4 regions of the Agrobacterium sp. 22-3639C2 genome follow, and region 2 is predicted to be linked to each of the others. Evidence: predicted binding sites of a transcription regulator. Region 2 holds the regulator's gene; each other region holds the start of a gene.
What was found. Region 2 encodes PhoB, which activates phosphate uptake and scavenging genes when phosphate is short. Its sites were predicted from a motif close to TGTCATNNANCTGTCAT; they were not measured.
Positions count from the first base shown of each region.

Region 1: the regulator PhoB is predicted to act here: its motif matches at 1,011-1,027, upstream of phnC (phosphonate ABC transporter ATP-binding protein).
Region 3: the regulator PhoB is predicted to act here: its motif matches at 1,458-1,474, upstream of ACQZ6D_RS16825 (DUF1045 domain-containing protein).
Region 4: the regulator PhoB is predicted to act here: its motif matches at 977-993, upstream of ACQZ6D_RS03075 (LTA synthase family protein).

Region 1 is NZ_JBNWDB010000003.1:773,125-775,326, reverse strand. Features, by position in the region: gene phnD (phosphonate ABC transporter substrate-binding protein) at 1-6, opposite strand, end outside; gene phnC (phosphonate ABC transporter ATP-binding protein) at 92-952, opposite strand; gene ACQZ6D_RS16800 (transferase hexapeptide repeat family protein) at 1,190-1,807, opposite strand; gene phnL (phosphonate C-P lyase system protein PhnL) at 1,804-2,202, opposite strand, start outside.
Region 2 is NZ_JBNWDB010000003.1:533,270-535,471, reverse strand. Features, by position in the region: gene phoU (phosphate signaling complex protein PhoU) at 48-773, shown strand; gene phoB (phosphate regulon transcriptional regulator PhoB) at 805-1,488, shown strand; gene ACQZ6D_RS15595 (GcrA family cell cycle regulator) at 1,788-2,202, opposite strand, start outside.
Region 3 is NZ_JBNWDB010000003.1:778,062-780,263, reverse strand. Features, by position in the region: gene ACQZ6D_RS16830 (alpha-D-ribose 1-methylphosphonate 5-triphosphate diphosphatase) at 1-671, opposite strand, end outside; gene ACQZ6D_RS16825 (DUF1045 domain-containing protein) at 668-1,366, opposite strand; gene phnE (phosphonate ABC transporter, permease protein PhnE) at 1,633-2,202, opposite strand, start outside.
Region 4 is NZ_JBNWDB010000001.1:623,566-625,767, reverse strand. Features, by position in the region: gene ACQZ6D_RS03075 (LTA synthase family protein) at 1-915, opposite strand, end outside; gene ACQZ6D_RS03070 (NAD+ synthase) at 1,147-2,202, shown strand, end outside.

The DNA.
Region 1 (2,202 bases), 240 kb from region 2:
CAACATGGACTTTCTCCTGTTTCCCGGCGAGCCGGAGTTTGTTGTGAAGTATCGGCCCTTGACGCGGGCGCAAACGATGCTGAGCGGTTCCTCAGAGCCCGGCGAGAGCCAGCGGTTCGGGACCGGCAGATTGCTGAACCGGACGCGCGGCAAGCTGCGCGCCGGGAATATTGATGCTGGTCGAGGTCATGGTCTCGTCGATGCCGGCGCCGTGTGAATCCGTGCCGTAAATCTCCGTGACCGCCGCCGCCGTCAGTTCGGCGGGTGTTCCGTCGAAAACGACTCGACCCTGCGACATGCCGATGATGCGTTCGCAATAATTGCGCGCCGTATCCAGCGTATGCAGATTCGTTATGACGGTGATGCCTTCACGCTCGTTGATGTCGCGCAGGGCGTCCATGACGATCTTGGCGTTCAGGGGATCGAGAGAGGCGATCGGCTCGTCGGCGAGAACCATCTTCGGAGACTGCATTAGTGCCCGGGCGATAGCGACGCGCTGCTGCTGGCCGCCGGAAAGCGTGCCCGCCGCCTGCATGGCTACGTGCTCGATGCCGAGCCGCTCGAGGGCGGCAATCGCCATCAGGCGCTCTTCATCCGTGAAGATGTTGAACAGGCTGAGCACGGTCGAACGGTGGTTCAGGCGGCCGAGCATGACATTGGTGAGCACGTCGAGACGCGGCACCAGATTGAACTGCTGGAAGATCATCGCGCAGTCGCGCTGCCAGTTGCGCAGGGCGGCACCCTTCAGCGAAGAGACTTCCGTGTCGTTGAAATGAATGGAACCCGAGGAGGGATCGACGAGGCGGTTGATCATGCGCAGCAGCGTTGACTTTCCTGCGCCAGAACGTCCAATCACGCCAACCATCTGGCCTTGCGGAATTTCCACATTCACGGAATCGACCGCAGTGTGGTTGCCGAAACGGCGCGTGACTTGCTTCAGGTGAAAGCTCATTTCCCCGTCCAATCTTCTTCTGATGGGGTTCGACCTAACAGCGGTGCGTGAAGCGTGAATGTCAGTTTGATGAAGAAAATATTACAGAATGCGCAGATAAGGCGTCCGCGTGGTCGCCTGCGAACCTTTTAGTAGTCGTGCCAAGGGCTTGAAGCCCGCACTATGTCTCGCAGACATGGTTAGGGAGACCCCGGAGCATGACCCCGGAATCTGCAGTTTCTTCGGTGTGGGGCGATTTTACCCGGCGTATTTCGCCACGAAATCCTCGGCGGCGAGGGTGCGGAAATCGTCCAGTGCGCCGCGCAGCGTTGCGTGGTCCCAGTCCCACCATTTGAGATCGTCCATGCGCTGGCCAAGGTCCGCCGGGAAGCGGTTCCTGATCAGCCGGGCGGGTACGCCGCCGACGATGGTATAGGGCGCAACGTCTTTCGACACGACCGCACCGGCCCCGATTACCGCACCGTTTCCGATTGTGACGCCAGGCAGGATGGTCGCGCCATGGCCGATCCAGACATCGTGGCCGATCACCACGCGCTTGGCGCGGCGGGCGGCGAAGAAGTCATTTTCATCATCGGCGTCGTCCCAATAACTGCGGGCACGGTAGGTGAAATGGTGAAGTGTGGCGCGCGACATCGGATGATTGGTCGCGTTGATGCGGACGGATGCGGCGATGTTGACGAATTTGCCGATGGTGGCGCACCAGATCGCACCGTCCTGCATGACATAGGAATAGTCGCCCATCTCCACTTCCTCGATGCGGCAGCGTTCCGAGATTTCGGTATAGCGGCCGATCGATGAATTGGTGACGCGGGCACTTTCGTGGACAACAGGTTCGAGACCGACCTTTACACTCATGCCGCTGCCTTCCGGGGGGAGAATTGCGAGACATCCAGAACGCGATCGGCCACGGCTTCCCGCACTTCCTCGTCATGGAAAATACCGAGCAAGGCCGTCCCTTTGCGCTTCTTTTCCGCGATCATCTCCACGACCACCCGTCGGTTGGCGGCATCCAGGGATGCGGTCGGTTCATCGAGAAGCAGGATCGCGTGATCGGTGATGAAACCGCGTGCGATGTTGACGCGCTGCTGCTCGCCGCCGGAAAAGGTTGCTGGCGGCAGCGACCACAGTTCCCGCGGCAGGTTGAGTTTCGAAAGCAGAACGGCTGCCTGCTCGCGGGCCTCTTCCGCGGCAACCTTGCGCGCAAAAAGCGGCTCGGCGACGACGTCGATCGCCGGAACGCGCGGCACGGT
Region 2 (2,202 bases):
CCCCGCTGTTGGGCACGCGCATGCAGGCCAAGCCGGAGGAATAGACCATGACACAGACAACGACCCATTCGCATATCCTGTCTGCCTATGACGACGAACTGAAGTTTCTGACGCGCCGCATCGCCGAAATGGGCGGTCTTGCCGAGCAGATGTGCGGTGACGCCGTGCGCGCACTCGTCAATTCCGATGCTGCGCTCGCGCAGAAGGTCATTTCGGACGATACCATTCTCGACCATGCTGAGCGCGAAATTGGCGACAAGGCGATCGTAACCATCGCCAAGCGTCAGCCGATGGCGGCAGACCTTCGCGAGATCATCGGCACCCTGCGTATCGCCGCCGATCTCGAACGCGTCGGCGATCTTGGCAAGAACACGGCCAAGCGCGTTATCGCTGTCGCCGGCACCGGCGTTCCGCGCAAGCTCGCCCGCGGCATCGAGCATCTGTCCGACCTGGCGCTGGTGCAGCTCAAGGAAGTCCTCGACGTCTATTCCACGCGTTCCGCCGAAAAGGCCAATGCGATCCGTGAACGCGACGAGGAAATCGATGCCATGTACACGTCGCTCTTCCGGGAGCTTCTGACCTACATGATGGAAGACCCGCGCAACATCACCACCTGCACGCATCTTCTGTTCTGCGCCAAGAACATCGAGCGTATCGGCGATCATGCGACGAATATCGCAGAGACGATCTATTACATGACCACTGGCAGCCAGCCGGAGGGCGAGCGTCCGAAGGACGACAGTTCCAACACGCTTGGTTCGGTGACCGAGTAACAGACAAGCAGAAGCTTGCGGAGTTCAGCATATGGTGCCCAAGATTGCAGTTGTGGAAGACGAGGAAGCGCTGAGCGTCCTGCTTCGTTACAATCTCGAGGCTGAGGGATACGACGTCGACACGATACCCCGTGGCGATGAGGCGGAAATCAGGCTGCAGGAGCGCATTCCGGATCTTCTCATCCTGGACTGGATGTTGCCCGGTGTCTCCGGTATCGAACTGTGCCGGCGCTTGAGAATGCGGCCGGAAACAGAACGCCTGCCCATCATCATGCTGACGGCGCGTGGCGAAGAGAGCGAACGGGTTCGCGGTCTCGCTACGGGCGCTGACGATTATGTCGTCAAGCCGTTCTCGACGCCGGAACTCATGGCCCGGGTCAAGGCCATGTTGCGCCGGGCCCGTCCGGAGGTTCTGTCGTCGGTGCTCAAATGCGGCGATATCGAACTGGACCGCGAGACCCATCGCGTTCACCGCAAAAGCCGCGAAGTGCGTCTCGGCCCGACGGAATTCCGCTTGCTGGAATTCCTGATGACGTCGCCGGGTCGGGTGTTTTCCCGCTCGCAATTGCTGGATGGCGTCTGGGGTCATGATATCTATGTCGACGAGCGTACTGTCGATGTGCATGTCGGACGTCTGCGCAAGGCCCTGAACTTCTCGCACATGCAGGATGTCATCCGCACGGTGCGTGGTGCGGGATATTCGATGGAAGCCTGAGCGAAGCGGAACCAGATAGTTTCGCTGGCGAAGTAGTGCACAAAAAAATCAGGAAGCCCGAAATCTGAAACGATTTCGGGCTTTTTCTATATGAGTATCCGCCAAACTCGATGCCATTATCCGTTTTGACCGGAGAAGATCGGCTGCGCGTTGAAATCCGGATTGAGGGGTCACGCCCAATAGTAAGGGGAAAGGGTGCGGCCTGCCATCAAGCCGCCCAGAAAGCCGCTTTATTTTTGTCATAAAAAAACGGGCCCGAAGGCCCGTAATTTTTGAGTGCTGAATGCGTGCCGCAACACTCAAGCCTTGCGGCGCTCGCTCACCGGCTGGTAGGCGAGTTTCGCATGGAACTTGCAATAGGGCGAAGATTCCAGCGCTTCACAACCGCAGAAATGGAAGTCGTCCTTCAGCGGATCGCCAACCGGCCATTTGCAGGTGCGCTCGGTCAGTTCCGTCAGCGTCAGGCGACGGGAAATCGGCGTGACAACGTTCTTGGAAGGAACGTAATCGAGAACCTGCGCGGTCTCGATATCGATCTCCTCGTGCAGCGCCGTTGCCGCGTTCGAACGGGTGAGGATGCGTGCCGGTGCCGCGTTGACGCGACCTGCGAAAGTCGTCGCACGCGGGGCAGGGGCAGCGGTGCGCTTCGGCGCGGAGCGTGCCGAAGTCACTGGACCGCCAGCCTTGACGCGTCCCGGCAGATTGAGACGATGG
Region 3 (2,202 bases), 240 kb from region 2:
CCGCGCTCGGCGCAACGGGCCGCCAGGTAATCCCGGTGCTTGGCGGAAAACTCCGCCGATGCCGTCTGCCGGCGTCTGACGAACTCGGCGAAAGCCTCGTCGCTCAGTCCGCGCTTCTTCTGGTAATAGAAGATATATTGGTCCATCGACTGGAACTGGCGCTGTCCCGGGGAGTGGTCCATCATCGAAATCAGCCGCACACGCGGATCGGTCTCAAAATCTTCGAAATGCTCGAGCACATCGGCGGAGGCGACTTCACAGCGCAGGTGCAGCAGGTGATCTGCCCGCAGGCGGTTCTGATCGGCAGCGGTTTCAATGGCATCTGCCATTTCCCGCATCTCGCCCTTCTTGAACCCGCCATCTTCGTCGGAGCCCAGCCGCAGGCAGTCGAAAACAGTGGTAATGCCTGATGACGCGACCTGCGCATCGTGAGCCTGAATTGCGGCGATCTTATCCCAGATAACCCCGGGACGCGGCGAATAGTGCTGTTCCAGATGGTCGGTGTGCAGTTCCACCAGACCCGGGATGAGGAAATCGCCTTCGAGATCTTCACCGGTCTTGGAGGCGCCTTCGCTGATATCGGCGATCTTGCCGTCACGGATCAGAACGGATCCCAGAATAATATCGTCTTCCAGAACGATACGGGCGTTGGAAAGGGCATGCTCGGTCATGGGTCAGCATCTTTCTTTGGCGGCTGGCCAAGCGGGTGCCAGCGATGAACGGTAAATGGTGCGCCGCGCGTTTCCTCAACGAACAAAGCGAGGCCGGAAATGGTGAGAGGCCGGTCGACGAACTCGGAAAACTTGGTCGAAAGCACATCCTGGATAGCGGGCGCGTCGCTTTCGTCGATGCGGCCCGTCAGCGTCATATGAAAGCGGAAGTCGTCCATGACATGCGGATAACCCCAGAGCGACAGATTTTGCCGCTGGCTTTCGGTCAGGTTTTGCGGGCGCCGGCGGGCAATGTCGGTCTCGGACAAGGGCGCGCGAAACCGGTCGAAATGGTCAACGATCTCAGCGGCAAAATCCTGCAGCGGCTGGTAGGTGCGATCCGGAACGAGCGCGAAAAACGGCCCGAGTGCGCCGATGACAACACGCGGAATATCGAAGACGGACTGGCTGGCCGCAAACTGTTCGAGGGCGGCGACGAGTTCCGCTTCGCTGTATTTTTCGGAAAGCTCGAAGGGGGCTTTCAGCGTCGCGTGGAAACCGTAACGGCGCGGCTCCTCCGTCATCTCCGCATAAGCGGCATGGTCATCATGTTGCGCGCCGGAAAAGGCATTGCGTCCCAGCCAGCGCGACGCCGCTTCAGTCAGTGGATGATCTTTAGCCGGAGAAAAATAGATGGCGTAGCGCACGGCAAGCACTCTTCGGTGTCATGGAAAACCTGGATGAAAAGCTATTTGGCGTGACTCGCCCGCTTCCCGCAAGGTCAGGAGTGCGAGGTAATCGCTTTCCGTGACAGAATGATGATGCCCCAGGAAAAAAAGCGCTTGAAACGCCGCGTGTCTCTCGAATGTCCGGAAGACGGATGCTGGCGCATTGAGGGGATGTATCTGACTTTGCAAAGAGGTTCCGGTTTTGCGCACGTCTCGGGAAGCGGGATAACCAAACCCCGCTCCCGCTTTATGAATTAATGCTGGGTTTTCCCGATCAGGCGCGACCGCAGGGAATTCGAGATGTGGTCGAACAGGAAAACCACGAAGAGAATGAGCAGCACCATATAAGCGACCTTGTCCCAGTCGGCATTGGTACCCATCGCTTCCAGCAGTTTCAAACCGATGCCGCCAGCGCCAACCGCACCGATGATCGTGGCGGAACGGGTGTTGCTTTCCCAGAAATAAAGCGACTGGGAAATGAAGACCGGCAGGACCTGCGGAAGCACGCCGAAACGATTGACGGCAATGGGAGAAGCGCCAACCGATTTGACGCCCTCGCGCTGCTTGTCGTCAACATTCTCCAGCGCCTCGGCATAGACCTTGCCGAGCGCGCCGGTATCGGTGAAGAAGATCGCGGCAATGCCGGGGATCGGCCCCGGACCGAAGCTGCGCGTAAAGAACAGCGCCCAGATCAGCATGTCGATCGAGCGCAGGAAGTCGAACAGACGCTTCATGCCCCAGTTGGCGGCCCTGTTAGCGGTGATATTGCGTGCGGCGAGAAAAGCGAGCGGCAGGGCAACGAGCGTGCCGAACAACGTGCCCAC
Region 4 (2,202 bases), on a different contig from region 2:
CTTGGCGCGGATGTTGGGCATCGGATCGGCAGAGAGCTTCACGTTTTCAAGCCGTGTCGGATCCCACAGCGATTCGCTCATCAACATGATGACATCAGGGTAATCGCCCGTGTTGGCGGCAAAGGCGGCGGGTTCCGAGGTCAGGTCCGCAATGCTGTTTTCGCCGTAACCCTGCGGCGCCGAGACGTTGGCCATGGGAATATTGAAGGCAAAGGCCATCAGGAAACCGTTATGGCGGTAATTCTCCTGTTGATCCCACATCATGGGGATGATGTTGAGACGATCGCGCACCCACGAATAATGCGAATAGTCCATGAGCGAGGCGAGGCCGGCCAGAAGCGGCAGCGCCAGCACAAGACCTGCGGCGCGTTCGCGCCAGCTCAAGCCGGGCGAATAACGCCGCGCCAGCAGCCACAGGGTGGAAAGGGCCGCAACCGTGGCGCAAAGGCCAAGGCCGACCAGCACGGCCGTCAGCGGCTGGGCTTTCAGCATGGTGGGCAGAAGCTCGAGGATCTGCCGGCCGAACAGCAGGTCGGAGGGATAAAGCGGATCGGAGAGATAGGTCTGTTTCTGCGCGGAAATCAGCCCTGTCAGCGCGCAAAGCGGCGCAACGGCGATGAGCGACAGGTAACGGCGGCCGAGGATGGAATCCAGCGCTACGAGCAGCAGCAGCACGGCGGCGATGGTGGTCATGCCGGGGCGGGCGGATGAGGTGAGGAAGGTGCCGACATCAACTAGCGAACCGCGGGCGATCCATTCCAGCGCGACGACAAGCACGACCGAGGAAAACGTTAGATTGGCAAGCGTGTAGGCCTTACCCGAAAGCTTGGAAAGGCTCCGCGTCCATGCAGGCGAAAAGACAAAATCAGCCTTTTCGGAAGCCGTTGTTTTTGGCGCCGAATTTCTCAAACTCATACTCCGGTATTACGAGGCAACACCGCGCAATTCGGGGAGGTGAATCGGGGCGTCGCAAAACTGTCATGTAACTGTCACATAAGCGCGATGAACGCGACATGAACTTTGCGGGGTGTGGCCGGTGCGGTGATAACCTTAGCGTGAATGCCGGTTGCGGCTTCATCCTATCAAGGTGGTGCGGCATGCAATTGCCGCGTTGCGGAGCGGGCACGGGCGCGGTATTGAAAAGCCATGAGCGACAGACACGACATCAAAAACCATCTTCGAATTGCCGTCGGGCAGTTCAATCCGACTGTTGGCGACGTGGCGGGCAATCTCGCCAGGGCGCGCGAAGCACGGGCCGATGCGGCGACGCAGGGTGCCGATCTCCTGCTTCTGACCGAGCTGTTCATATCCGGCTATCCGCCGGAAGACCTGGTATTGAAGCCGGCTTTTCTGAAAGCGTGCCTGAAGGCCGTGGAAGAACTGGCGGCGGAAACCGCCGATGGCGGGCCGGGCGTCGTCATCGGTTTTCCGCGTCAGGGCGAAACGGGCCGGCACAATTCGGTTGCGCTTCTGGATGGCGGCAGGATCATCGCGCTGCGTGACAAGATCGACCTGCCGAATTACGGCGAGTTCGATGAAAAGCGTGTTTTCGCCGAAGGTTCGATCTCCGGTCCCTATAATTTCCGCGGTGTCAGGATCGGCATTCCGATCTGCGAGGAAATCTGGAACGATATGGGTGTGTGCGAAACGCTTGCCGAAAGTGGGGCGGAAATCCTGCTGGTGCCGAATGGTTCACCCTATTATCGCGGCAAGCTGGATGTGCGCCATCAGGTGGCGCTGAAACAGGTAATCGAAAGCGGCTTGCCGCTGGTCTTCGCCAATCAGCTTGGCGGGCAGGACGAGCTGGTTTTCGACGGCGCGAGCTTCGGTTTCAATGCCGACAAGACCCTTGCCTTCCAGATGAGCCAGTTCGAGGCGACCCTTGCCGTCACCGATTGGAAACGCACCGCAGAAGGCTGGCGCTGCGAAAGCGGTCCTTTCTCGAAAATCCCTGAAGGCGAGGAGGCGGATTACCGCGCCTGCATGCTGGGCTTTCGCGATTACGTCAACAAGAACGGCTTCAAGAGCGTGGTTCTCGGCCTTTCCGGCGGTATCGATTCGGCGATCTGCGCTGCGCTTGCTGTTGATGTGCTGGGCGAAGAGCGGGTGCGCTGCATCATGCTGCCCTATTGTTACACCTCCGAGGATTCGCTGAAGGACGCAGCCGATTGCGCCAGGGCGCTTGGCTGCCGTTACGATATC